Linked DNA regions of Frankia casuarinae. The protein of the gene in region 2 interacts with the protein of the main gene of each other region in a pairwise test. Links are inferred from orthologs where the notes say so. Each region holds a gene or a part of one and is shown on either strand. Other genes may lie near its edges. The genes, in order: ligA and FRANCCI3_RS19685.

Evidence for each region.
Region 1: the proteins of FRANCCI3_RS19685 (region 2) and ligA interact in binary tests that used the Escherichia coli proteins (3 or more experiments, as listed by UniProt). The link is inferred for Frankia casuarinae from one-to-one orthologs.

Annotation. Positions count from the first base shown.
Region 1 is NC_007777.1:4,349,826-4,363,658, reverse strand. Bases 5,333-8,331 are described here. They hold ligA (NAD-dependent DNA ligase LigA), read left to right. Parts: upstream 5,333-5,771; coding sequence 5,772-7,892; downstream 7,893-8,331. Other genes in these bases: FRANCCI3_RS18410 (ACT domain-containing protein), read right to left, coding at 7,913-8,331; FRANCCI3_RS18420 (methionine synthase), read left to right, coding at 5,333-5,775. Outside these bases: fused isobutyryl-CoA mutase/GTPase IcmF, read left to right, coding at 1-1,415; FRANCCI3_RS18435 (MarR family winged helix-turn-helix transcriptional regulator), read left to right, coding at 1,618-2,124; FRANCCI3_RS18430 (cysteine desulfurase family protein), read left to right, coding at 2,166-3,416; tRNA 2-thiouridine(34) synthase MnmA, read left to right, coding at 3,496-4,554; more of FRANCCI3_RS18420, read left to right, coding at 4,645-5,332; more of FRANCCI3_RS18410, read right to left, coding at 8,332-8,623; Asp-tRNA(Asn)/Glu-tRNA(Gln) amidotransferase subunit GatC, read left to right, coding at 8,977-9,273; Asp-tRNA(Asn)/Glu-tRNA(Gln) amidotransferase subunit GatA, read left to right, coding at 9,287-10,813; FRANCCI3_RS18395 (hypothetical protein), read left to right, coding at 10,908-11,102; Asp-tRNA(Asn)/Glu-tRNA(Gln) amidotransferase subunit GatB, read left to right, coding at 11,115-12,632; FRANCCI3_RS18385 (penicillin-binding transpeptidase domain-containing protein), read left to right, coding at 12,939-13,833. UniProt on the Escherichia coli protein: DNA ligase that catalyzes the formation of phosphodiester linkages between 5'-phosphoryl and 3'-hydroxyl groups in double-stranded DNA using NAD as a coenzyme and as the energy source for the reaction.
Region 2 is NC_007777.1:4,661,547-4,676,107, forward strand. Bases 5,140-8,866 are described here. They hold FRANCCI3_RS19685 (leucine--tRNA ligase), read left to right. Parts: upstream 5,140-5,471; coding sequence 5,472-8,666; downstream 8,667-8,866. Other genes in these bases: FRANCCI3_RS19680 (thioredoxin domain-containing protein), read right to left, coding at 5,140-5,196; FRANCCI3_RS19690 (hypothetical protein), read right to left, coding at 8,687-8,866. Also shown: FRANCCI3_RS19665 (phosphoenolpyruvate carboxykinase (GTP)), read right to left, coding at 1-1,388; FRANCCI3_RS19670 (PAQR family membrane homeostasis protein TrhA), read left to right, coding at 1,752-2,366; FRANCCI3_RS19675 (hypothetical protein), read right to left, coding at 2,407-2,958; more of FRANCCI3_RS19680, read right to left, coding at 3,175-5,139; more of FRANCCI3_RS19690, read right to left, coding at 8,867-9,049; mycothiol conjugate amidase Mca, read right to left, coding at 9,272-10,174; transcription elongation factor GreA, read left to right, coding at 10,631-11,113; FRANCCI3_RS19705 (magnesium chelatase), read left to right, coding at 11,237-12,676; FRANCCI3_RS19710 (vWA domain-containing protein), read left to right, coding at 12,721-14,561.

The DNA.
Region 1 (13,833 bases), 310 kb from region 2 along the record:
ACTCGGTGACCCTCTACGGCCGCGATCCCGCGTCTCAGCCTGACATCTATGGCAAGATCGGCACGTCGGGCGTGTCGATAGCGACGTTGGACGACATGAAGGTCCTGTTCGCCGGGTTCGATCTGTGTGATCCGTCGACCAGCGTCTCGATGACCATCAACGGCCCGGCGCCGACGATCCTGGCGATGTTCCTGAACGCCGCGATCGACCAGCGCTTGGACGCTTTCCGCGCCGAGCACGGCCGGGAGCCGAGCACGGACGAGGCCGCCGAGGTCCGGGCCCGCACGCTGGCCACGGTCCGTGGCACCGTGCAGGCGGACATCCTCAAGGAGGACCAGGGGCAGAACACCTGCATCTTCTCCACCGAGTTCGCGTTGCGGGCGATGGCGGACGTGCAGGAGTGGTTCATCGAACACGCGGTCCGGAACTTCTACTCGGTATCGATCTCCGGCTATCACATCGCCGAGGCCGGCGCCAATCCCATCAGTCAGCTCGCGTTCACCCTGGCCAACGGCTTCACCTACGTCGAGGCCTATCTGGCCAGAGGGATGCGCATCGACGATTTCGCCCCGAACCTGTCGTTCTTCTTCTCCAACGGGATGGATGCGGAGTACACCGTCATCGGGCGGGTGGCCCGCCGGATCTGGGCGGTGGCCATGCGGGAGCGCTACGGTGCCGCCCCCCGGTCGCAGATGCTGAAGTATCACGTACAGACCTCGGGTCGGTCGCTGCACGCACAGGAGATGGCCTACAACGACATCCGGACCACGTTGCAGGCGCTGTGCGCGATCTACGACAACTGCAACAGCCTGCACACCAATGCGTACGACGAGGCTGTGACGACTCCTACGGAGAACTCCGTCCGCCGCGCGTTGGCCATTCAGATGATCATAGATCAGGAATGGGGACTCGCCGCCAACGAGAATCCCCTGCAGGGATCGTTCATCGTCGATGAACTGACCGACCTGGTCGAGGAGGCGGTGCTCGCCGAGTTCGAGCGGATCAGCGACCGCGGCGGTGTACTCGGCGCGATGGAGACCGGCTATCAGCGGGGACGCATCCAGGACGAGTCGATGCTGTACGAGCGGCGCAAGCACGACGGCACCCTGCCGATCATCGGGGTGAACACGTTCCTGCGGCCGGAGTCGGCCGGCACCGATCCCGACGCCGAGGGAGGCCCGATGGAGCTCGCGCGGGCCACGGAGGAGGAGAAGCAATCTCAGCTCACTCGGCTGGAGGAGTTCCACCGCCGGCACGGCGCCGAGGCGGGCGCCGCCCTGGAACATCTGCGGGAGGTCGCCAGGAGCGGGGGGAACACGTTCGCGGCGCTGATGGAGGCGGTCCGCGTCTGCTCCCTCGGGCAGATCTCCCAGGCATTCTTCGACGTGGGTGGGCAGTATCGACGTAACGTCTGATTATGCCCCGGGTGGCGCCCGCCGTTACGTCGATCGGCGTTACGCTGGTCGGTACGCTGGGCGCCGCGGCAATCTCCGGGTACGCATGAATCTTTGCCAGCGCGTCCGTCCTGGGGTGCAATGGACGCTGCCCGCCGCGACGGTCCCCGGCTGCCAGGTTGGGCGGGAACCGTCCCATGAAGTGCAGGAGCGTCGACAAGTCGTGGCCACCCCGAAACCGTTGCCAACCGACCCCATAGCGGAGGCCCATCGGCACTGGACCGCCCACGGCTGGGGGGCGGCAGCGGACGGCATGGCAGCGGTCACCTCCCTGATGCGGGCGCAGCAGATCGTCCTCGCCCGGGTTGACGAGGTCCTGCGCCCCCTCGATCTGACCTTCGCGCGCTATGAGCTGCTGATGCTGTTGATGTTCAGTCGGTCCGGAGCGCTGCCCCTCAACAAGATCGGAAGTCGGCTGCAGGTCCATCCGACCAGCGTCACCAGCGCGGTCGACCGGTTGGAGGCGAGGGGGCAGGTGCGGCGTACCCCGCATCCTACGGACCGGCGGGCGATTCTCGCGAAGATCACCGAGGAGGGTCGGGTCACTGCCATGGCCGCGACCGAGAAGCTCAACGACACCGTCTTCGCCGATCCCGGGCTGGGTGACGGCGGGGTGCGCAGACTCATCGACCTGCTGACCGATCTGCGCCGGGCCGCCGGCGACTTCTGATCGCGCGGTGTTCGGCCCGTCCGCGACTACCCTCTAGAGCTGTGACCTACCTCGACCACGGGGCGACGACGCCGATGCGACCGGAAGCGCTCGCCGCGTACACCGCGGTGCTCGCCGATACCGGCAATGCCTCGTCGCTGCATGCCAGTGGCCGCCGTGCCCGCCGCATCGTCGAGGAGTCCCGCGAGACACTCGCCGGAGTGCTGGGCGCCCGTCCGTCCGACGTGGTGTTCACCGGAGGCGGTACCGAAAGTGACAACCTCGCCCTGAAGGGTCTGTACTGGTCACGCCGCCGGGCCGAACCGGGCCGGCGGCGGGTGCTGGTCAGCGCCGTCGAGCACCGGGCGGTCCTGGACACCGTCGACTGGCTCGGCCGGGCGCAGGATGCCGAGGTCGAGCTGCTCGCGGTCGATGCCGCGGGAACCGTGCGGCCGGACACCCTCGCCGCCGCCCTCGAACGGGATCCGGACTCGGTGGCCGTCGTGTCGGTGATGTGGGCGAACAACGAGGTCGGCACCGTTCAGCCGATCGCCGAGCTCGCGACGATCGCGCACCGTCACGGCGTGCCCTTCCACACCGATGCGGTGCAGGCGTTCGGCCAGATCCCGATCGCCGTCACCGACGAGGGCCCCGACGCCATCACGGTCAGCGCGCACAAGATCGGGGGGCCGATCGGTGTCGGTGCCCTGGTGGTGCGCCGGGGATTGGCGATGGAGCCGCTGACCCACGGCGGCGGTCAGGAGCGCGACATCCGGTCCGGAACGTTGAACACGGCCGGGGTGGCGGCGTTCGCGGCGGCCGCGGCGAGGGCATGCGCCGAGGCGCCGCAGGAGAGCGTCCGGCTGGCGGCCCTGCGTGACGACTTGGTGCGCCGGGTCCGGGCGGAGGTCCCGGAGGCGGTGCTCAACGGTGCCCCGCTGCTCGGGGACGGCGGCGGTGGGGACGGCGGCGGTGGGGACGGCGGCGGTCCGGGACCGCACCGGCTGCCGGGAAACGCCCATCTGACCTTCCCCGGCTGCGAGGGAGACTCGCTGCTGATGCTGCTCGATGCCCGGGGGATCGAGTGTTCCACCGGCTCGGCCTGCTCCGCTGGAGTGGCGAGGCCGTCGCACGTGTTGCTCGCGATGGGAGTGGATGAGGCACACGCCCGCGGATCGCTGCGGTTCTCCCTCGGGCACACCTCACGGGCCTGCGACATCGACGCGCTGGTCGCGGCGATCGGGCCGGTCGTCGAGCGGGCGAGCCGCGCGGGGGCGCTGGCCGGCACGAGCGGCAGCATGAGCGGCACCTGAGAGGCGATGCCCATGATGCCTTGCTCCCGTCCACGTGGTTCCCTGAGGTTCGGCGGAGATTCGGGGAGGTGATGGTCTGATGCGGGTGCTCGCCGCGATGTCCGGCGGGGTCGACTCCGCCGTCGCCGCCGCCCGGGCGGTTGACGCCGGTCACGACGTCACCGGGGTGCATCTGGCGTTGTCGCGCTCGCCGGAGTCGGACCGGACCGGAGCCCGCGGCTGCTGCACCATCGAGGACGCCCGGGACGCCCGGCGGGCCGCCGATATCCTCGGCATCCCGTTCTACGTCTGGGATCTCGCGGACCGGTTCGAGACCGACGTCATCGAGGAGTTCGTCGAGTCCTACGCGGCCGGTCGCACGCCCAACCCCTGCGTGCGCTGCAACGAGCGCATCAAGTTCGCGGCCGTACTCGACAAGGCCCTCGCGCTCGGCTTCGAGGCCGTCGTCACCGGGCACCACGCCCGGCTCGATCCGGACGGCACCCTGCGCCGCTCGGTGGATCCGGACAAGGACCAGTCCTACGTCCTGGGAACGCTGCGTCCCGAGCAGCTCGCCGCCGCGCGGTTCCCGCTCGGGGATTCCACCAAGGCCCAGGTGCGGGTAGAGGCGGCCGAGCGTCGCCTTGCCGTTGCGGACAAGCCGGACAGCCACGACATCTGTTTCATCTCGCACGGGGACACCGGTGGCTGGTTGCGCGAGCGGCTCGGCCCGCGGCCGGGTCCGGTCATCGATGCGACGACCGGGCAGACGCTCGGGCACCATGACGGCGCCTACGCCTTCACCGTGGGTCAGCGTCGCGGGCTGAAGCTCGGGCGGCCGGCCGCGGACGGCCGGCCGCGCTATGTGCTGGACATCTCCCCGGTGACGTCGACGGTCACCGTCGGACCGGCCGAGGCGCTCGACGTGCGCCGGCTCGTGGCGGACCGGGCCGTCTGGCCGCACGAGGGGGCCGTGTCATGCCTGGCCCAGGTGCGGGCGCACGGCGGGGTGGTACCGGCGGTGGCGCAGGCGCGCGACGAGGAGCTCGTCGTGACGCTGACGACGCCGGTCCGCGGCACGGCCGCAGGCCAGGCAGTGGTGCTGTACGACGGTGACCGGGTGCTTGGCGGAGGGCACATCCGCACCACCGGTGGTTAGCTGGGCGCCCGGTCGGCGGGCCGTTGACGGAGCGGGCGTGGAGCGGGCGTGGCCGGGGATCTCCCGCGGACTCCCGGAGGATGTCAAGACATGAGTACTGACGCTGCACGGATGTGGCCGCCCGGCGCGGCCACCGGGGTGGGCTCGCTGCCGGGAACGGATGCGGCCCAGGCCGTCAAGCTGGTCTTCGACGAGCTGCCGGACCTGCCGCATCTGCCAGAACTGCCGGCCAGGGGAGCCGGGGGTGCGATGGTCGGGCGGGCGGCGGCGATCCTCGTCGACATGCCGGTGGACCTTCAGCCGGCTGGCTGGCGGCTGGTTCCCCGACCCGGCCTGGACCTGCGCCGGTCACGGGATCTGCTCGAACGCGACCTGGACGCGCTGACGGAGGTCGCCGCCGACTACGCGGGATCCTTCAAGATTGCCGTGACCGGCCCGTGGACGCTGGCTGCCGAGCTGGAGCTTCCCCGCGGGCACAAGGCGTTGTCGGATACCGGCGCCACCCGTGACATCGCCGACGCACTGACCGCGGGGCTCGTCGGACAGGTCGAACAGATCGCCCAGCGGGTCCCGGGGGCGCGGATCCTGGTCCAGCTCGACGAGCCGTCGCTGCCGGCGGTGCTCGCGGGCCGGATCCGCACTCCGAGTGGGTTCTCGGTGCTGCCCGCCGTCGAGGAGGGCTTGGTTGTGGAGCGGCTGCGGATCCTGCTCGGTGGCCTGCGGGCGCTGCCGGCGACCGTCGGAGTCGGGGTGCACTGCTGCGCTCCCGCGGTGCCGCTGGCGGCGTTGCGCGCGGCGGGTGTGGACTTCGTCGGTCTCGACGTCACCGCGCTTACCCGGGCCGAGGACGACGCCGTCGGCGAGATCGTGGAGGCCGGAGTGCGGCTGATGGCGGGCCTCGTCCCCACCAGGCCGATTTCACCGGCCGCGCCGATTTCACCGACAGGACCGACAGGACCGACAGGACCGACTGGACCGACCGCACCTGCTGGTGCAGCCGGACGGGCTGTCTTGGCCGCACCGAAGTTGTCGGATGTCCGCCGTACGGTCGAACCCGTCATCGCACTGTGGCGCCGGTTGGGATTCCGGCCCGAGCAGCTCGGAGAGGTGGTCGCCGTGACGCCGACATGTGGCCTGGCGGGCCTGGGAACGGACGATGCCAGGACGGTGATGCGCCACTGCCGGAAGGCGGGGCGGGTCCTGGTCGACGCACCGTCGTGAGCGCGACGGCCGGTACGGCCGACGAATCCGGCGTGGCTTCGGCGGCGGCTTCGGCGGACGAGCGGGCCCGCGCCGCCAGCCTCGCCCGCGAGCTCGACGAGCACGCGTACCGCTACTACGTGCTCGATTCCCCGACGATCTCCGATGCCGAGTACGACCGGTTGATGGCGGAGCTCGCCGCGCTGGAGGAGCGGCATCCCGACCTGCGCACACCGGACTCGCCGACGCAGAAGGTGGCCGGCTCCTACTCGACCCTGTTCACCCCGGTCGAGCATCTCGAACGGATGCTGTCCCTGGAAAACGTCTTCGACGACGACGAGTTCCACCAGTGGGCGGCGCGCGTGGCCCGGGAAAGCGAGGTCGACGCCTGGCTCTGCGAGCTGAAGATCGACGGGCTTGCCGTGGACCTCGTCTACGAGGATGGTTACCTGGTGCGTGCCGCGACGCGCGGCGACGGCCGGACGGGGGAGGACATCACCCCCAACATCCGCACCCTGGCGAGCGTGCCGGTACGGCTGCGCGGGCCGCGGGTGCCCGGGCTGCTGGAGGTGCGGGGCGAGGTCTTCTTCCCGACCGCGAAGTTCGCCGAGCTCAACGCCGGGCTGGTGGCCGTGGGGGGCAAACCGTTCGCGAACCCGCGTAACGCCGCGGCCGGATCCCTGCGGCAGAAGGATCCCCGGGTCACCGCCACCCGGCCGCTGGAGATGATTGTCCATGGCCTGGGCGCGCAGCGCGGCTTCGAGGTCACGTCCCAGTCGGCGGCCTATGCCCGCTTCGCGGAGCTCGGGCTGCCCGTCGCCACCCACTTCGAGGTCCTGGCGACGGTGCCCGGCGTGCTCGACTACGTGCACCGGTGGGGCGACGCGCGCCACGACGTGGTGCACGAGATCGACGGAGTGGTCGTCAAGGTCGACTCGTTCGCCCTGCAACGCCGGTTGGGCTCCACCTCGAAGTCCCCCCGCTGGGCGGTGGCCTACAAGTATCCGCCGGAGGAGGTCACGACCAAGCTGCGCGATATCCGGGTGAACGTGGGCCGCACCGGCCGGGTGACCCCCTTCGGGGAGCTGGAGCCGGTCCTGGTCGCCGGGTCCACGGTGGGCCTCGCGACCCTGCACAACATCGACGAGGTCGGTCGCAAGGGGGTGCTCATCGGGGACACGGTCGTCCTGCGCAAGGCCGGGGACGTCATCCCGGAGATCGTCGGCCCGGTCGTCGACCTGCGAGAGGGTTCCGAGCGGGCCTTCGTGATGCCCACGCGCTGCCCGGAGTGCGGCACCGAGTTGGTGCGGCCCGAGGGCGAGGTCGACATCCGTTGCCCGAACACCGTCTCCTGTCCCGCGCAGTTGCGGGAGTCGATCTTCCATTTCGCATCCCGGGGGGCGATGGACATCGACGGGCTCGGGTACGAGACGGCGACCGCCCTGCTCGAGGCGGGCCGGGTGCGTGACATCGGCGACATCTTCCACCTGACGCCCGAGTCCTTCGAGGGGCTGCGCGGGTTCGCGCAGAAGAAAATCGACCAGATTCTGCGGGGGGTCGAGGCCGCGCGGCACCGGCCGCTTTGGCGGCTGCTGGTCGGCCTGTCGATCCGCCACGTCGGGCCCACGGCGGCGCGGGCGCTGGCCCGGGAACTGCGGTCGCTGGAAGCGATCGCCGCCACGTCGGCCGAGGACCTCGCCGCGGTCGAAGGGGTCGGTCCGAAGATCGCCGGCGCGGTGCTCGACTGGTTCGCCGATGAACGGCACCGCGACATCCTCGCCAGGATCGCCGCCGGCGGGGCACGGCTCGCCGACGTCGGCGCGGAGGAGGGCCCACGTCCCCTCGACGGCGTCACCGTCGTCATCACCGGCACGCTCACCGACTGGAGCCGCGACTCGGCCAAGGAGGCGGTCGAGGCGCGCGGCGGCAAGGTCACCGGCTCGGTGAGCAGGAAGACCACCGCCGTCGTCGTCGGCGCGGATCCGGGGGCCTCGAAGTACGACAAGGCGCGCAGTCTCAGGATCCCCATGCTGGACGAGGCCGGATTCGCCGTTCTGCTGGCGCAGGGGGTCGACGCGGCCAGCAAGCTCGCCGTTCCCGCCGACGGTCCCGAGAAGGCCGAGACCCCGGTGGAATAACCCGGGGGAGGATCCCCCGCTCAGAAACGGTCCGTCCTGGTCAGGCTCGCGGCGATGCCCGCCAGATGGGCCAGTCGGTCGATCTCGGAGGAGCGGAACCGGGGGCCGCCGGGCCGCCCGACCAGGATCACCAACCGGTCGCCGCCGACCGGGGCCGCGGCGAGTTCCATGCTGACCGCCCGCCAGCGAGGCGGGAAGGCGCCATCCTCGGCCCCGATCCGCCGCGCCCGTTCCAGCGGCAGCCAGGGCAGGGGTAACCGGACCCGTTCGGGGACACCGAGATCGTCCCCGCCGAGGGCCGGAGCGCCCACCGAGGTCTCCCGGACCCGGACGTCGTCCGGCCCGACGTGCTCCAGCAGCATCGCCCAGTCGGCGTGGAAGACGCCGGGCGCGAGGTCCGTCAGGGTCGCCACGGCGTCGTGCGGCCGATCGGTCATGGCGTCCACCAGGTCGAGGTCGTTGCCGATACCGCCCCCGTCGGCGAGAAACGGCCGAAGCGACTCGACGATCACGCCTGGAACCGAATGAGCGGCGGTGAGGACGCGATCGGCGAGGCCGCCCGGTGGCAGAAGCACGAGCAGATCGTCCACGGCTCCGTCGGCGGTGCGCTCGATGACGGTGATGCTGACGATGTCGATGCTCGCCCTGCCCAGGGCCGTGGCCACCGCGCCGAGCGCTCCCGGGCGGTCCGGCAGCACGAGGCGAAGCAGATACGACATGTAGCTGAGCATGCGCAAAGAGCATGTCGGCGGGATGGCCGGCCGGTCACGCGAAGATAACGTCCCCGCCCGGCCGGCGGCTCCCCCAGGACCACAGCACAGGAACCTCGCCGAAGGTGAGGTGACGGAAACCCCGAAGGGCAGCCTGGGCCAGGAGAGCAGCGGGGGGCGGCGTCCGCGGGGGTCCCGCCGCGGCCCGTACGATGACATCACGTCGACGCGGCGATGCGTCCGGTCCGGGACCGTCCGCCCGGGGCGCCCCAGGGGTGCATCCGGCCTCTCCCGGTTCCGGTTCCCGCATCCGTCGCGGCGCCCAGGACCAGTCACGGGCCCCGCGCCCACCGCCCACGAAGGGGCCACACGCCATGGCGATCACTCGGGACGAGGTGGCTCACCTCGCCCGCTTGGCGCGGATGTCGGTGACCGACGACGAGCTCGACGCGCTGGCACCGCAGCTCGAGGCGATCCTGTCCGCGGTCGCCCGGGTCTCCGAGATCGCCGCCGGGGACATCCCGCCGACCAGCCACGCCGTGCCGTTGACCAACGTCTTCCGGCCGGACACCATCTGCCCGTCGCTGCCCGTCACCGAGGCCCTGGCCGGTGCCCCCGCCACCGAGGACGGGCGGTTCCGGGTGCCCCGCATCCTCGATCCGGACGAATGAGGTCGCCGCCCGCATGACGGAGAACATGACGGAGAACCCGACACCTCCCGGCACGACTGACGTCGTGCGCCTGTCCGCCGCCGCGACGGCGGCCGCGATCGCCGTCGGCAGGCTGAGTGCCGTCGAGGCGACCCGGGCGGCGTTGGACCGCATCGCCAAGGTCGACGAGACCGTCCACGCCTTCCTGCACGTGGACGCCGACGGCGCGCTCGCCGCGGCCCGGTCGGTCGACGACCGGCGCGCGGCCGGGGAGCGCCTCGGGCCGCTCGCCGGGGTGCCGTTGGCGCTCAAGGACGTCTTCACCACCCGAGGGATGCCCACCACCTGCGGCAGCCGCATCCTCGAGGGCTGGCACCCCCCGTACGACGCCACGGTGGTGAGCCGGCTGCGGGCCGCGGACGTCGTCCTGCTGGGTAAGGCCAACATGGACGAGTTCGCCATGGGCTCGTCGACCGAGAACTCGGCGTTCGGGCCGACCCGCAACCCCTGGGACGTCACCCGCATCCCCGGCGGCAGCAGCGGCGGCAGCGCCGCGGCCGTCGCCGCCTTCGAGGCGCCGCTTGCCCTCGGCACCGACACGGGCGGTTCCATCCGTCAGCCGGCCGCCCTCTGCGGTCTGGTCGGGGTCAAGCCCACCTACGGCGGGGTCAGCCGCTACGGGCTGGTCGCCTTCTCCAGCTCGCTGGACCAGGCCGGCCCGCTGGCCCGCACGGTGACCGACGCGGCGTTGCTGCACGCCGCGATCGCCGGCCACGATCCCCTGGACTCCACGAGCGTCGACGCGCCGGTTCCCGCGGTCGTGGCGGCGGCACGGCAGCGCGACATCCGCGGTATGCGGGTCGGTGTGGTCCGCGAGTTCGCCGGCGACGGATACGACCCGGGGGTCGAGGCCGCCTTCGCCGCCGCGGTCGAGGCGCTGACGGGCCTGGGCGCCCAGGTCGTCGAGGTGAGCTGCCCGCACTTCAGCTACGCGCTGCCCGCCTATTACCTGATCGCGCCCAGCGAGTGCTCGTCGAACCTGGCTCGCTTCGACGCGATGCGCTTCGGGCTGCGGATCGGCGACGACGGTCGGGCCGGGGCCGAGGAGGTCATGAGCCGCACCCGCGAAGCCGGCTTCGGCCCGGAGGTGAAGCGGCGGATCATCCTGGGCACCTATGCCCTGTCCTCGGGGTACTACGACGCCTACTATGGCCAGGCGCAGAAGGTCCGTACGCTGATCAGCCGCGACTTCACCGCCGCGTTCGAGCAGGTCGACGTCCTGGTCTCGCCCACCACCCCGACACCGGCCTTCCCGCTGGGCGCGAAGGTCGACGATCCGGTGGCCATGTACCTGTCGGACCTGTGCACGATCCCGTCCAACCTCGCGGGCGGCCCGGCGATGAGCCTGCCGTCCGGGCTCGTGGACGGGCTGCCGGTGGGTATCCAGATCATGGCGCCGCCGTTCGCCGATGACCGGCTCTACCGGGTCGGCGGGGCGCTGGAGGAGGCGTTGGACGTCGGACGCGGCCATCCGCTGCTCGACGAGGTCCCGGCGCTGTGAGCGGGCGCCCGGCGCTCTCGCGGGTCATCCGTGTTCCGGGTGTGGCGGCCGCGGTGACGGGCCGCCGACCGCGAGGGAAGGGAAGGAAACGGCGATGGTGAGTCTGCGCAGCGGCCGGCAGGACCGGTTCCTGGTGGGCGTGGTGTGGCTGCTCACCGTGCTGGTGCTGGGTCTCGGCATCGCCACGCTCAACCCGGTCCTGCTCGTCTGGGGAGTGCTCGGCCTACCGGCCGCGGTGTTCCTCACCTACGTGCACGTCCGCGACACCCGCCCACCCAGCGACCCATGAGGAGTTCATCCGGTGAGCACAGTGGCTCCCGCCGGCGCGCTGCCGTCCTACTCCGACGTTCTGGCCCGCTACGAGCCGGTGATCGGATTGGAGACGCACGTCGAACTCGGCACCGCTTCCAAGATGTTCTGCGGCTGCGCGACGGCCTTCGGTGCCGAGCCCAACACGCAGGTCTGCCCGGTGTGCCTCGGGCTGCCGGGTTCCCTGCCGGTGGTGAACGAGGCGGCGGTGCGCTTCGCGGTCATGATCGGACTCGCGTTGCACTGTGAGATCGCGTCGTGGTGCCGGTTCGCGCGCAAGAACTACTTCTATCCCGACATGCCGAAGAACTTCCAGATCAGCCAGTACGACGAGCCGCTGTGCACGAACGGCTGGCTCGACGTGGAGGTCGAGGGCGAGGTGCACCGGGTGGGCATCACCCGGGTGCACATGGAGGAGGACACCGGCAAGTCGCTGCACGTCGGCGGCGCCACCGGCCGCATCCACGGCGCCACCCACTCGCTGGTCGACTACAACCGGGCCGGCATCCCGCTCGTGGAGATCGTGACTGAACCGGACGTGCGTTCCCCCGAGGTGGCCCGGGCCTACGTGGACGAGTTGCGGGAGCTGATCCGGGCGCTCGGGGTCTCCGACGTCCGGATGGAGCAGGGATCGCTGCGCTGCGACGCCAACGTCTCGCTGCGCCCGCGGCCGGCGCCCGGCGACCCGGACGCTCCCTTCGGCACCCGCAGCGAGACGAAGAACCTCAACTCGCTGCGGTCGGTGGAACGCGCGGTGCGTTACGAGACCACCCGGCAGGCCGCGTTGCTCGACGACGGCCAGCGCATCATCCAGGAGACCCGCCACTTCGACGAGGCGTCGGGCCGCACCTCGTCGGGTCGCTCCAAGGAGGAGGCCACCGACTACCGGTACTTCCCGGAGCCTGACCTCACCCCGTTGGCCCTGCCCGCGGAATACGTCGAGCGGCTGCGGGCCGGCCTGCCGGAGTTGCCCGCGGCGCGCCGGGCCCGGCTGATCGCCGAGCACGGCTACACCGCGCGGGACCTGCAGGACCTGCGCAATGCCGCGGTCCTCGACCTGGTCGAGGAGACCATCGCCGCCGGCGCGGCCCCGGCGACCGCCCGCAAGTGGTGGCTCAACGAGCTGGCCAGGCGCGCCTCGGACGCCGGTCTCCAGCCTCGCGATCTTAAGATCACCCCGACCGACGTCGCCCGGATCACCGCGCTGGTGGCCGCGGGCGAGCTCACCGACGCGCTGGCCCGCAAGGTCATCGACGGGGTGCTCGCCGGTGAGGGCACGCCCGACGAGGTGATCGCCGGCCGTGGGCTGGCGATCGTCGCGGACGACAGCGCGCTCACCGCGGCCGTCGACGCGGCGCTCCTCGGTGCCCCCGACATCGCCGAGAAGGTCCGCGGTGGCAAGGTGAACGCCGTCGGTCCGCTGGTGGGCGCGGTGATGAAGGCGATGAAGGGCCAGGCGGACGCGGCGGCCGTGCGGCGACTGCTGCTGGAGCGCCTCGGCGTCTCCTGACATCGCTTCCCGGCCTTCGGCTTCCCGGCCTTCGGTTTCCCGGCCGATCCCCGATTTGTCGTATTCAAGATGATTCGCAGATTTTAGCGCCATTCGTTCAAGAAACGTCCGACCGGTCGCCGCCGTCCCCCGCGCCGTGGGTTGCCTCTCCGTGATCCGAGCTCGGGAGGACCACGTTCTCCCGCCGTGTCGGACCCGCGTGTCGGGTTGCCGACGTCGTACGGCGCGTCGGATGCGAAGGGCCGGAGGCCTCCATAGGGTGGGTCTCCCATCGGGGTGTCACGATCGAGGGGAGAGCGTGCCGCCGTGCCCCTTACACCTTCCGGCTTCACCGCGTCAACCTCCCGCCGTCGGGGTCGGGGCCGCCGGACGGCGATCATCGTCGCGGTCGTCGTCGTCCTGCTGGCCGTCGCCGGCGGCGTCGGCTACGTCCTGAACAACCGCGCCGCCGACCGCGCCGCCGACCGGAAGGTCCAGGCTGCGGCCGACTCCTACCTGGCCGGCTGGCGGACGCTGACGACTTCCGGTGGGACGGCGACCCCCGGCTCCGCGGCTGTCGCCGCCGTCTCCACGCCCGGGAGCATCGACGTCGCGCGCCTGGTGGGCACGATGGCCGAGGTGCGTGACCGCCTGCTCGTCACAGCGGCTACGTTTACCCCGGGCGCGATCAGCCGCAGCGGCGAGACGGCGACCGTGCCGTACCTGGCCAGGCTCACGCTCTCTGGTCTGCCGACGCCGCTGGAGTACACCGGGGCGCTGCATCTCGTCTCGACCGGCGGCGGGTGGCGGGTGAAGGCTGATCCGGTCTCGGTGCATCCGGCCCTGCGCCCAGGGCTGCACCTGGACCGGACCGCCTCCACCGGTAAGCGGGGGGACCTGCTCGACGTGGCGGGCCAGCCCCTACGGGACTCCTCCGACCTGGCGGGCAACCTCGTCGGTCGGACGGCGCCGCTGTCCGGGTTGCAGCGGGTGTACGACGACCGGCTGCGGGCGCAGGGCGGCGCGGTCGTCGTGCGGGATGCGAAGAACGCGACCGTGCAGACGCTGCACACCTATCCGATGACCGACGGCGAGGCGATCCGTACCACGATCGACCTGCGGGTCCAGCAGGCCGCCGAGGCGGCCCTGGCCACCGCGGCCCGCCCGACCGGGGCGATGGTCGCGATCGACACTCGTACCGGCGCCATCCTGGCCCTGGCCA
Region 2 (14,561 bases):
GGGTCCCGGCGCAGCTTGCCGATCGCTCCGGCCTGGGCCGCCGTCGTCTCGGAGGCGACGATCGAGCCGAAGAACACCCCGCGCCGCCAGTCGGGAGCCTCGGTGACCAGCGGCACCGCGGTCGCCCGGCGCCCGCCGAACAGGATCGCCGAGATCGGCACGCCGCGCGGATCCTCCCACTCCGGGGCGATCGTCGGGCACTGGCCCGCCGGGACGGTGAAGCGGGCGTTGGGGTGTGCGGCGGGCTCGCTGGACTCGGGGGTCCAGTCGCGGCCCTTCCAGTCGATGAGGTGCGCCGGCGGCTGCTTGGTCAGCCCCTCCCACCAGACGTCACCGTTATCGGTCCTGGCCACGTTGGTGTAGATGGCGTTGCCCCAGAGGGTCCTGACCGCGTTGGGGTTGGTCTGCTCGCCGGTCCCCGGGGCGACCCCGAAGAACCCGGCCTCCGGGTTGACCGCGTACAGCCGGCCGTCCTCACCGAAGCGCATCCAGGCGATGTCGTCACCGACAGTCTCCGCCTGCCAGCCCGGCAGGGTTGGGATGAGCATCGCCAGATTGGTCTTTCCGCAGGCCGACGGAAATGCGGCGGCAATGTAGTGGACCTTGCCGGCGGGAGACGTCAGTTTGAGGATGAGCATGTGCTCGGCGAGCCAGCCCTCGTCGCGGGCCATGACGGACGCAATACGCAGCGCATAGCACTTCTTGCCGAGCAGTGCGTTTCCGCCGTAACCCGATCCGTAGGACCAGATCTCCCGGGTTTCCGGGAAATGGGTAATGTACTTCGTCGTATTGCACGGCCACGGAACATCGGCCTGGCCGGGTTCCAGCGGAGCGCCCAGGGAATGGACGGCCGGGACAAAGAAACCGTCCGTTCCAAGCTGCTCGAGGGCGGGCGTTCCCATCCGGGTCATCGTCCGCATGGAGATGACGACGTAAGGCGAGTCGGTGATTTCGACACCGAGGGCCGAGATGCGCGAGCCGAGCGGACCCATGCAGAACGGGACGACGTACATCGTCCGACCCCGCATGCACCCCGCGAACAGGCCCCGGAGCGTGGCCCGCATCTCGGCAGGGTCCAGCCAGTTGTTGGTCGGACCGGCGTCCTCCGCCTGCTCGGAGCAGATGTAGGTGCGGTCCTCCACGCGGGCCACGTCGCCCGGGTCCGAAGCGGCGTAAAAGCTGTTCGGACGTTTCTCGTCATTCAGCCGGACCAGGGTCCCCTGCTCGATCAGAAGGGAGGTCAGCCGATCGAACTCCGCCTCTGATCCATCGCACCACTCAACCCGATCCGGCTGAGTGAGTTCGGCAATCTCGCGCACCCAGGCAACCAGCCTGGCGTGCCTCGTGGGGGCCACGTCCAGCCCCGAAACCTGTGCCGCGGTTGTCACAGCTCACACCTCCGGTCGAGTCGAACCTGCCGCGCTCTCTTCCCATATGCAGGTACCCACTTGAGAACTCGAACGTACTCGTGGACGTTCAGACAAAACCCACAATATAGGGGAAGTTCGAGGCCACGTTCAGGATCATTAGACTGTACCGCGCGTTCCGTCCGCAGTCGCGCGATAGCGAGTGCGCAGAAGCGTCGGATCCATCACGCACCGATACGGACCGACCGCTGCCGTCCAGCTCCGCTTCGTGACGGCGGCAACCCTCGGGTTATCGTTCTCGGCGTGGCTTCCCTCGTACAGCAGCCAGCCGGGCCTCCGCAGACGGACATCGCCTCGCACCCGCGTGACCTGGTGCGACCGCGCATGCGGGGATGGCTACATGCCGGCGCGTTCCCGATCAGCCTGACACTAGGCGTCATTGCGGTGGCACTGGCTACCACGCTGCGTGCCCGGCTCGGTGTCGCGGTTTACGCCCTGAGTATTGCGGCCCTCTTCGGAACGAGCGCCCTCTATCACCGGACGATGTGGTCGACATCACGTGCCCGGGCGCGCATGAAGCGTCTCGACCACTCAATGATCTTTGTTTTCATCGCCGGGACTTACACCCCCTTCGCCCTGATCGCGATGCCGCCGACGACCGCTCGGGTGGTCCTGGCGGTGGTGTGGGGAGGGGCGGGACTCGGCGTCGCCATCCGGATGCTGTGGCTGCACTCGCCGCGGTACCTGACCGTGCCGCTCTACATCGCGCTCGGCTGGGTAGCCGTCTTCGTGATCCCGGAGCTCGCCCACCGGGCCGGGATCGCCTCGATGGTACTTCTGCTCGTGGGGGGGGTCTGCTACAGCCTCGGCGCCGTCGTCTACGCCTGCCGGCGACCGGACCCGGCACCCACGATCTTCGGCTACCACGAGGTGTTCCATGCCTTCACCCTCGTCGCCGCGACCTGCCACTACATTGCGCTGCTCTTCGCCATCTACTAACAGCCTTCCCCCGCACGGCGGCTACCGGGGGCTCCGGCGGCTACAGCCGAGGGCCCACCGAGCGGATCTTCTCCACCTGTTCCATGGCCTCCCGGAGCTGGCGCAGCCAGCTGTCGGCGTTCTCGCCCACCAGACGTACGCACCAGGCGAGGGCCTCGCTGCGGCTGCGCGCCACCCCCGAGTCGACGAGGGTGTCGAGCACCTGGCGTTCCGGCTGGCGCAGCCGGGTCATCACCGGCACGGACAGCGCGGTGAACAGCTCGGTGGTGTCACCGACGGTCGCGCCCCACGCCACCTTGCGGTTGTACCGATGTTCGGCCTTCGTGGCGATGGCGATCCGTTCCTCACGGGTCTGCTCCCGGAACCGCCGGATCCGGGCCCCCGTCGCCGACGGCCCTCCTCCGGGCGCGACGCCGCCGGCCGCGAGTACCCCGATGACCGTGATCTCGTCCCGGTCCACGACCACCGTGGGCATCCCGGCGAACCACCCGGCCGGGATGTGCTCGGCGAACCAGGCTGCGGCGTCGTCCGCCGGAACCACCTCCGCCCGCTCCCCCGGTCTGCCGTACCCCCGTCCACGCGGACCGGACATGACGTGTCCCCTCGATCTCCGATCGGGACCCGCGCGCGGGCCCGGCCTGCCGGCTGATCCGGACCCGGAGGCCCGATCTGGCACTCCAGAGCGGATCCGAAGAACCCCTCGTGACAATTACATGCTTACCGCATCACCAGTCTTACCGCATCACCAGCCTTACCGCATCACCAGTGCAACATGCTTACCGCATCACCAGTGAAAGAAGAGGGACGGTCAGCTGGCCACCTTCACCCCGAGTTGGCGGCGCACCTCGGCTGCGGTCCGGGCCGGCAGCTCACAGACGAAATCCCGGCACACGTACACCCCAGCCGTTTCCCGGCCGACGGTCAGCGGTCCGCTGGTCACCACGACCGCACCGGGCGCCGTGCCGAGGCGGGCGAGCCGTTCCAGCGCCGGGCTGTCCACGACCGCGACCTCGGCCGGCCCGGCCAGCAGCGCCTCGGCGACCGCACCGGCCCAACCGGCGAACCGGGCATCCCGGGCCAGCAACGGAGCGACGCGCGCCACCGTCGTCTCGGCGGCCGACCGGTGTTCGGTGGAACCGGTCAACGCCGCGTAGCTGACCAGGGCGCCGGCGACAGCCGCCTGGCCCGACGGGGTCGCCGAGTCCGAGTCGTCCCGCGGCCGGCGCAACAGCACCTCCGCGTCGTCCGCGGTATCGAAGAACCCCCCGTCAGAGGCCGCGAACCGATCACGGACGATGTCCAGCAGCGTCCCAGCGAGCGCGAGCCACTCCGGATCGCCGGTGACCTGGTGCAGGGTGAGCAGTCCCTCGGCGACGTCGCCGTAGTCCTCCAGTACCCCGGCGTTCACGCCAACCCGCCCGTCCCGGCTCGTCCGGCGCAGGCGTCCGTTGACGAGATGCACGTCCCGGAGCAGGACGGCGGCCTGTTCGGCGGCCCGCACCCAGTCCGGCTCGTCGAACAACGCGCCAGCCTCGGCCAACGCCGCGATGGCCAGGCCGTTCCAGGCGGCCACCACCTTGTCGTCGCGAGCCGGCTGCGGCCGGGTCGCCCGTGCCGCGGCCAGGGCCGCGCGGACCGCCGCGAACCTCGCCGGATCGTCCGGGTCCGCCGGCAGGCGCAGCACCGACGTACCACGTTCGAAACTGCCCTGCTCGGTGACGCCGAAGACGCCGGCGGCCCACCGCCCGTCTTCCGGCCCGAGGACGGCGACGAACTGGGCGGGTGTCCAGGCGTAGCTGGCCCCCTCCTCGGGGTGCGCTCCCGCCGGGGCAGCGCTCGCGGGAACGGCATCCGCGGGAACGGCATCCGCGTCGAGCGCCGAGGCGAACCCCCCCTGGGGGGTGCGCAGATCCGCAAGCAGGAAGGCTGCCGTCTCCCGGACCACCCGTTCGGCCAGTGCCGACCCGGTGGCCCGCCACAGGTGCAGGTAGACCCGCAGCAGCAGCGCGTTGTCGTAGAGCATCTTCTCGAAGTGCGGGACCGTCCACGTCGCATCGACGCTGTACCGGGCGAACCCCCCGGCGAGCTGGTCGTAGATGCCCCCACGCGCCATCCGTTCGCAGGTCACCGCGACCATCTCCAGGCTGCGCGCGTCCCCCGTGCGGGCGGAGTGCCGCAGCAGCATCTCGGCGACCATGGACGGCGGGAACTTCGGCGCACCGCCGAATCCACCGTGACGGGCGTCAAAGCGGGCCGACAGCCCCGCCACGGCGGTGTCGAGCAGAGCCGGGGTGATCTCGGCTGCGAGACCGGACGCCGGACCACGCGTCGCCGCCTCGGCGAGCCGGCGGGCGATGTCCGCCCCCGACTCCTCGATCTCGTCCCGCCGGGTCCGCCAGGCCTCGGTGACCGCCGTCAGGACCTGGCGGAACGACCCCATGCCGGGCCGGGGACGCGGCGGGAAGTAGGTGCCGGCGAAGAACGGCTCGGCGGTAGGGGTGAGGAACACCGTCATCGGCCAGCCGCCGTGCCCGGTCAGGGCGACGGTGACGTCCATGTAGACGGAGTCGACGTCGGGCCGCTCCTCCCGATCCACCTTGATGTTGACGAAGTGGTCGTTCATGTACTCGGCGGTCGCGGCGTCCTCGAACGATTCGTGCGCCATGACATGGCACCAGTGGCAGGATGCGTAGCCCACCGAGAGCAGCACCGGCACCCCCCGCCGGGCCGCCTCGGCGAAGGCCGCCGGGCTCCAGGGCCACCAGTCGACCGGGTTGTCCGCGTGCTGCAGCAGGTACGGAGACGTCTGCTCCGCGAGCTTGTTAGGCACCCGAACTCCTCATGATCTGCGTGTCCGCCAGGCCCGCGGAACCCCGTAGGCCTCTGGATATGCAACCAAAGGCGCGCCCAGGTAGTCCGCCCTCATCTCCACGCCGCGCCGACGTGATCGGCGCGCTTCCTCGACCGGCCCGCCGCGCCGACGTACCCGGCGGATAGGCTCGTGGGACCGCACGATCCCCGCCGTCCGCTCGCCCGACCGCCGTCCGTCAGGCCGCCGTTCCCGCCGCGAGAGCGGTGAGAGGGTCGACGTACCAACGAGTTTGGATGGCACGAGCGATGAGTGAGACGGCCGAGCCCGGCGCCCGGACCGGCGCCGCGGACACCACGGTGGCACCGACCGGTGCGTCTGGCGGGATCATCCCGGCAGCCGCGGGCACCGCGGGCGGCGCCCCCGCCGGGACCGGGAGCGTCGAGCCGAGCTTCCGGTACGACGCCCGGCTCGCCGCCGACATCGAGCGGCGCTGGCAGCGCCGGTGGGCCGACGAGGGCACGTTCAACTCGCCGAACCCGGTCGGGCCGCTCTCGACGGGCTTCGAGAAGGTCGCCGGCCGGGAGCCGTTCTACATCATGGACATGTTCCCCTATCCGAGCGGCTCGGGGCTGCACGTCGGGCACCCGCTGGGGTACATCGGCACCGACGTGTTCGCCCGCTATCTGCGGATGTCCGGCCGGCACGTGCTGCATCCGTTCGGATACGACTCCTTCGGCCTGCCCGCCGAGCAGTACGCCATCAACACGGGCCAGCATCCCCGCGACACCACCAACGCCAACATCGCCAACATGCGCCGCCAACTCTCCCGGCTGGGGCTGGGCCACGACACCCGCCGCGAGATCGCGACGACCGACGTGGGCTACTACCGCTGGACGCAGTGGATCTTCCAGCAGATCTTCAACAGCTGGTACGACCCGCAGGCCGGCCGGGCCCGGCCGATCGCCGAGCTGATCGAGGAGTTCGCCGCGGGCACCCGGGCGCCGGTAGCCGGCCCCGCCGGGGGGAACACGGCCGTGTCGGTTGACGCGGTCCGGGCGGCGAACCCGGCCGGGCTGGCGTGGACCGAACTCGACGAGGTGTCCCGCCGGAAGGTCGTCAACGCGCACCGCCTGGCCTACATCTCCGAACAGCTGGTCAACTGGTGCCCGGGGCTGGGCACCGTGCTGGCGAACGAGGAGGTCACCGCCGACGGCCGCAGCGACATCGGGAACTACCCAGTGTTTCGCCGGCCGCTGAAGCAGTGGATCCTGCGGATCACCGCCTATGCCGAGCGGCTGATCTCCGACCTCGACCTGGTCGACTGGCCGGACTCGATCAAGCAGATGCAGCGCAACTGGATCAGTCCGAGCGAGGGCGCCAGCGTCGAGTTCACCGTCGTCGCCCCCGGCGAGGAGGCAGGTGCGTCCGATCCGTCTGGCTCATCGACCGCCCGGCGTATCGAGGTCTATACCACCCGCCCGGACACCCTGGCGGGGGCCACCTTCCTGGTACTCGCGCCCGAACATCCCCTGGCCGACGCCCTGATCGCCGACACCTGGCCGGCGGACACCCCGGTGAGCTGGCGCTTCCCGGCGGGACGGCCGGGCGGCGGCACGGAACCGGCGGACACCGCCGGGCCGGAGGCGGGCGCCGATCCGGCGTGGACCCCGCGAGCCGCCGTCGACGCCTACCGGGAGTTCGCGGCCCACCGCAGCGACCGGCAGCGCGGCGAGGAGGTCATCGACCGCACCGGCGTGTTCACCGGCTCGTACGTGCGCAACCCGGTCGGTGGCGGGGTCATCCCGGTCTTCCTGGCCGACTATGTGCTGCTGGGCTACGGCACCGGGGCAATCATGGCGGTACCGGCGCACGACAGCCGGGACTTCTCCTTCGCCCGCGCGTTCGACCTGCCGATCCCCGCCGTGCTGGAGCCGGACGCGGACTGGTACGCCGCGCACGGGGTAGTGCCCGCGACTCCATCAGCGCAGTGGCCCGAGGCGTTCAGCGGTGCGGGCGAGTATCGGCCCGGTCCGGCCAGCGCCCCGGTGCTGGTCGGCCTGTCGAAAAGCGAGGCGATCAAGGCCACGGTTCACTGGCTGGAGGAGATCGGCGCCGGCAGGTCGGCGCGGTCGTACCGGCTGCGGGACTGGCTGTTCTCCCGCCAGCGGTACTGGGGCGAGCCGTTCCCGATCGTCTTCGATGTCGACGGGCTGCCCCACGCGGTTCCCGACGAGCTGCTGCCGATCGAACTGCCGGAGATGACCGACTTCCGGCCCACGGCGATGGCCGAGGACGACGCGAGCGACCCGGTGCCCCCCCTGGCCCGGGTGGCCGACTGGGTGACGGTCACCCTGGATCTCGGCGACGGGCCGAAGCAGTACCGGCGCGAGACGAACACCATGCCGCAGTGGGCCGGTTCGTGTTGGTACTACCTGCGCTACCTGGACCCGACCAACACCGAGCGCTTCGTCGACCCGACCGTCGAGCGCTACTGGATGGCCAGGCCGGGCGCGGTTCCCGGCGACGGCGGCGTCGATCTGTACGTCGGCGGTGTCGAGCACGCCGTGCTGCACCTGCTCTACGCCCGGTTCTGGCACAAGGTGCTCTACGACCTGGGCCACGTCTCCACCAAGGAGCCGTTCAAGCGGCTGTTCAACCAGGGATACATCCAGGCGGATGCCTTCACCGACGCCCGGGGCATGTACGTCCCGGCGGCCGAGGTGACGGCGACCCCCGACGGCCGGTTCCTCTTCCAGGGCGCCCCGGTCAACCGGCGCTCGGGCAAGATGGGCAAGAGCCTGAAGAACAGCGTCAGCCCGGACGAGATGTACGACAGGTTCGGCGCCGACACGCTGCGCGTCTACGAGATGGCGATGGGCCCGCTCGACGCTGACCGGCCATGGCACACCGACGACATCGTCGGTTCGCACCGGTTCCTCCAGCGGCTGTGGCGCACCGTCGTCGACGAAACCACCGGGGCGGCCGCCGTCGTTGACGAGCCGTTGGACGACGAGGCTCTTCGCGTCCTGCACCGGACGATCCTCACGGTCACCGCCGAATACGCGGGGCTGCGGTTCAACACCGCGGTCGCCCGGCTCATCGAACTAACCAACTTCGTCAGCAAGAGCTACGGGAAATCCCCCACCCCCCGCGCGCTCGCCGAGCCGCTCACCCTGATGGCGGCCCCGCTGGCCCCGCACATCGCCGAGGAACTGTGGTCCCGCCTCGGTCACGAGGAGTCGGTCAGCACGGTCGCCTTCCCGATCGGGGATCCGGCGCTGGCCGCCGAGTCGGTCAGGACGATCCCGGTCCAGGTGAACGGGAAGGTCCGGTTCACCATCGAGGTTCCGGACGGTTCAGCGGAGCAGACGGTTCGCGATCTGCTCGCCGCACATCCCGAGTTCGCCCGGCAGACCGATGGTCGGACGATCAAGAAGATCATCGTCGTGCCCGGTCGGATCGTGAATATCGCCATCTCCCCCGCCTAGCCGGGGTCTGCGGCAGCCGCCTACCGATCGCTCCCCGCGGAGCCCGCGGGGGGTCCAGGCTGGGTCGGCAGGTCCAGCTGCTCGCCGCCACCCGCCAGGCCCGCCGTGCTACCGGCGCCGGCGGTGCCGGCGGTCTCCTCGACGACCTCCCCGTCGATAACCGGCCCGTCTCCACCGTCCAGCCGGCGCATCGCGTTCGGATCAGGGTCGACGCCGGCGAACTCGCCGCTGGCGACGTTCGACCGCATCCGGCGCAGGCTCTTCGAGAGGAAGAAGAAGATCACACTGGAGGCCGCGATCAGTGCCAGGACGACGAGGAGCCCGACGGCTCCGGCGTCGATCTTCCTCTCGACCAGCACGGAAGCGGCGAAGACCTCGTTCACGGGCACGTCCTCACACCTGGTGTCCTCTGGTGTCCGCCACACCTGCTGTCACCGCCCGCCACGGGGACACTCCACGACGGGCGCCGATTCCGACCCTACGCCCTGCCGTACGAGTCCTCCGCCTCCGCGGTCACGCACCGTTGACTAGATCACATACTGTTCGAAAAGTCACATGCCATCCGAAAAGTCACATGCCACCTGAAAGGTCAGGTTACCGGAGAGTCACACGCCGTTGAACAGATCGTCTTCGGGCAGCATGCCGACCTCGATAAGAGAACGGGCCAGCTGGTAGTCCTCTGTCGGCCAGGCGTCCCGCTGCACCTCCAGGGGTATCCGGAACCACCATCCGGTGGGGTCGACCTGGGTGGCGTGGGCGATCAGTGCCCGGTCGCGGGTCTCGAACCAGTCCGCGCACTCCACCTGGGTGGTGAGCCGACCGGTGTCCTCGGCGCGGTCGACCCACTCGGCCAGCCGCTCGGCATAGGGGGACTCCAGACCGCGGGCCATCATCTCCTCGTGGAGAGCGAGGACGCGCTCCTTGTGGAAGGTGAGGTGGTAGTAAAGCTTGAGCGGCTGCCAGGGTTCGAGGCCGGCGTCGACACCGACCTCGGGATAACGGTCGGGATCACCGGCCGCCTCGAACGCCTCCACACTGACCCGATGGGTCATGATGTGGTCGGGATGCGGATACCCGCCCGACTCGTCGTAGGTCGTGATGACCTGCGGCCGGAACTGACGGATCAACCGGACCAGCGGACGGGCCGCCTCGCCGAGCGCGATGGTGGCGAACCGCCCGTCCGGAACAGGCGGCGGCGGATCGCCCTCAGGCAGTCCGGAGTCGACGAAGCCGAGCCACTCCTGGCGGACCCCGAGGATGAGCCGGGCGGCCTCCATCTCCTGCCTGCGGATCTCCGCCATCCGGGCGGCGACACCCGGCTGGTCCATCGCGGGGTTGAGGATGCTGCCCTCCTCTCCCCCGGTACACGTGACCACGAGGACGTCGGCGCCCTCGCTGGCGTAACGTGCCATGGTGGCGGCGCCTTTGCTGGACTCGTCATCGGGGTGGGCGTGGATGGCCATCAGGCGCAGGCCATGCCGATCGTGGACCGCGGGCATGCGGCCCATTGTTCCTGATGCCTCGACGTTGCTGATGCCTCGACGTTCCTGATGCCTCGACGTTGTTCCGGGCTCACCGGTCTGGGTGATCCGACCTCGTCCGAGGAACCGCCGGGGCCCGCCCCGCGTTCGGTCTGGAAAAGTCACCCAACGCCGTGGCACAATGCACCGTCCGCGCATGCTTCGACGGCAGGCCTGCCGTCGACCGGCGCACCGACATCGTCGTCGGCCCGGTCCGGAGGGCCGATGGACGACGGCCGGTTCCGTCGTCCTCCCACCCCTGCGTGAAGCATGCGTGGTCGAGGTCGAAGGCAAGGGCTGTCGGATCACCCGTAAGGGCTGACCCGCCGGTCCGGAGCTTCCGGGCGGTCCAGACGCCGCCAGAGCCACCAAGCCCGACATCGGATTCCTTGATTCATTTTGGTATGATGACCCTTTTGATGTTCACCGAGGAGCGTGACCCGCGTGACGCAGCAGACTTGGCTCACCCAGGAGGCATACGACCGGCTCCGCTCCGAGCTCGACTACCTGACCGGCCCGTGGCGTACGGAGATCGCGACCAAAATTGAGGCTGCCCGCGAGGAGGGCGACCTCAAGGAAAACGGCGGCTACCACGCGGCCAAGGAGGAGCAGGGCAAGCAGGAGGCCCGGATTCGCCAGCTCACGGACCTGCTGCGCGACGCCCAGGTCGGCGAGGCACCCGCGGCGACCGGCGAGGCCGGCCCCGGCACCGTCGTCGAGGTGCGCTTCTCCGGCGAACGGGAGACGGAGAAGTTCCTCATCGGCTCGCGTGAGGACCACAGCACGCCCATCGAGGTCTTCTCCCCGGCGTCCCCGCTAGGCGGCGCGGTGAGCGGGCACAAGGCGGGCGAGACCGTCTCCTACACGCTGCCCAACGGCCGTTCGGCCAAGGTCGAGATCGTCTCGGTGTCGCCCTACTCGGGCTGACTACGCCAGCAGCGGACGAGCGCCGGCCCGGCTGCACGGGTGGCGGCGTCGGCGTACCGTCAACGGGTGGAGGATCTGCCGGCACAGCCCAGTCATTCCATACCACCGACCGTGCCCCCGACCGTGGCATCTGCGGTCCACCCGCCGACGGCCGCCGCCCCGCAGTTCACCACCCTGGGTGGGCTGCGCCGCAGCGGGCACGCGCACCGCCCGGTGCGGACGGAGCTGCGCGACAACCTCGTCGCCCTGATGCAGGGCGACGGCCCCCGGTTCCCGGGCATCGTCGGTTTCGACGAGACCGTCCTTCCCCAGGTCGAGCGGGCCATCCTGGCCGGTCACGACATCGTCTTCCTCGGCGAGCGCGGGCAGGGCAAGACCCGGCTCATCCGCACTCTGGTGAGTCTGCTCGACGAGTGGTCGCCGGCCGTCGCCGGCTGTGAGATCAACGACCACCCCTACGCGCCGGTCTGCGGCCGATGCCGGGCGCTGGCGGCCGATCTCGGTGACGCGCTGCCGGTGGTCTGGCGGCACCGCGGCGAGCGGTTCAGCGAGAAGCTCGCGACCCCGGACACGAGCGTCGGCGACCTCATCGGCGACGTCGACCCGGTGAAGGTCGCCGAGGGCCGCACGCTCGGCGATCCCGAGACGGTCCACTACGGGCTGGTGCCACGCACCAACCGCGGGATCTTCAGCGTCAACGAGCTGCCCGACCTCGCCGAACGGATCCAGGTCGCGCTGCTCAACGTGCTGGAGGAGCGGGACATCCAGGTCCGCGGCTACCTGCTCCGGTTGCCGCTGGACCTGCTGCTGGTCGCCTCGGCCAACCCCGAGGACTACACCAACCGGGGGCGGATCATCACGCCGCTCAAGGACCGGTTCGGCGCCGAGGTCCGCACCCACTACCCGCTGCACCTCACCGACGAACTGGCGCTGATCCGCCAGGAGGCGGTGATGTCCTGGGCGGGGTCCCCGCTCGGCGCACCGGAGATACCCGATCACCTGGTGGAGATCGTGGCCCGGTTCACCCGGCTGGTGCGCGACGCCCCCCAGGTCGACCAGCGCTCGGGGGTGTCGGCCCGGCTGTCGGTGGCCGCGGCCGAGACGGTGGCGGCTTCGGCGGTCCGCCGCGCGGCGCTGACCGGCGAGGAGACGCCCACCGCACGGGTGGTCGACCTCGCCGCGATCGTCCCGGCGGTACGCGGCAAGGTCGAGTTCGACCAGCTGGAGGAGGGCCGGGAGGACGAGGTCCTCGCGCTGCTGTTGCGCCGCGCGGTGGCCGAGACATTCCGGGCAAGGCTGGCCGGCGCGGACCTCACCGGCCTGCAGGCCCGCTTCGACGCGGATGGCCCGGTCGAGACCGGCGACCTGGTAGCGGCGGCCGAGCTGCTGCGCCGGGTCGGGCCGGTGCCCGGGCTCGCGGCGATCCTGACCAGGCTCGGCGTGGACGGGGCGGAGTCGCCGGGGCTCGCGGCGGCCGCGCTGGAGCTGGCGATGGAGGGACTGCACCTCAACCGCCGGCTGGCCAAGGAAGAGCTTCCCGGACGGACCGTCTACGGCACCTGACCCGGCGGCACCTGGCCTCGGCACGGAAGCTTCCAGGAGGAACAGTGAATTCCGGAACATTCCGGTATGGCCCGTGGGACGGCGGACCCGACCCACTCGCCTCTCCCTTCACCGCGTCCGACGCCCTGGATGAGATGTCCCGCCAGATTCTGGAGGGACGCACCCCGCGGGAGGCTCTGGAGTCGCTGCTGCGCCGGGGCATGCCGGGCCGGCGTGGTCTGGACGACATGCGCCGGGCCGTCGAGCGGCACCGGCGGGAGGCCCGATCCCACGGCCGGATGGACGGGACACTCCAAGAGGTCCGCCGGCTGCTCGACACCGCCGTGGGCCAGGAACGGGCGGCGCTGTTCCCCGACCCCTCCGACGACGCCCGGCTGCGCGAAGCCGAGCTGGACGCGCTGCCCGCGGACCCCGCCCGTGCGGTGCGCTCGCTCGCCGAGTATGACTGGCGGTCCCCGCCGGCCCGCGAGACGTACGAGAAGATCTCCGAGCTGCTGCGTCGCGAGGTCCTCGATTCCCAGTTCAAGGGGATGAAGCAGGCCCTGGAGGGGGCCACGCCCGAGGACTTCGCCCGGATCCGGGAGATGGTCGGCGCGCTCAACGCCCTGCTGGAGGCGGACGCCCGCGGTGAGGACACCGACGAGGCGTTCGCCCGGTTCATGCGGGAGTTCGGCGACTTCTTTCCGGAGAACCCCGGCTCGCTGGAGGAACTGGTTGACGCGCTGGCCCGCCGGGCCGCCGCCGCCGCGCGGTTGCTGGCCGGGCTCACCCCGCAGCAGCGCTCCGAACTCGCCGATCTGATGTCCACGGCGATGGAGGACCTGGGGCTCGCCGCGGAGATGTCACGACTGGCGCAGGCGCTGCGCGCGTCCCGACCTGACCTCAACTGGGGTGGACGGCTGCGGGGGCGGGCCGGCCGGTTGGGCGACGGCCTGAGCGGCGAGGAACCGCTCGGTCTCGGCGACGCCACCACCGCGCTGGAGGAGCTCGCGGAGCTGGACGAACTGGCCGCCGCGCTGGGGCAGGACTACGCCGGGGCCTCCCTGGAAGACGTTGACCCCGAGGCGGTGGCCCGGGCGCTGGGCCGGTCCGCCGTCGACGATCTGCGAGGGCTGCAGGAGATCGAACGGGAGCTGGAGCGGCAGGGATTCCTCACCCGCCGGGCCGGGAGCCTCGAGCTCACCCCGCGGGCGGTGCGCCGGATCGGGCAGGCCGCACTGGCCCGGATCTTCCGGCAGGTCTCCGCCCGGGGCCGCGGGGATCACAGCGTGACCGACGCGGGTTCCGCCGGGGATCTGCTGGGCACCTCCCGGGCCTGGCAGTTCGGCGACACCCAGCCGATCGACGTCGTCCGCACGGTCCGCAACGCGGTGCTGCGCGGCGGTCCGCCCGGCCGGGGCCACCCGATCCGCCTGGCGGTGGCCGACTTCGAGGTCGCCGAGACGGAGCGCCGCGCCACGGCGGCGGTGTGCCTGCTCGTCGACCTGTCCTACTCGATGGCGCTGCGGGGCACCTGGGGCATCGCGAAGTCGACGGCACTCGCGCTGCACACGCTCGTCAGCACGTCGTTCCCGCAAGACAAGATCCACATTGTCGGCTTCTCGGACTACGCCCGGGAGCTGCGGCCGGTCGAGCTCGCCGGGCTCGACTCCGAGATGGTGCAGGGCACGAACCTGCAGCACGCCCTGCTCATCGCTGGCCGGTTGCTGAGCCGCTACCCGCAGTCGGAGCCGGTCATCATGGTGGTCACCGACGGTGAGCCCACCGCGCACCTGCTGCGCGACGGTACTCCCTCGTTCTCCTGGCCGCCGATGCCCGAGACCCTGGAGCTGACCCTGGCCGAGGTCGACCGGCTCACCCGGCGCGGCGTGACCGTCAACGTGTT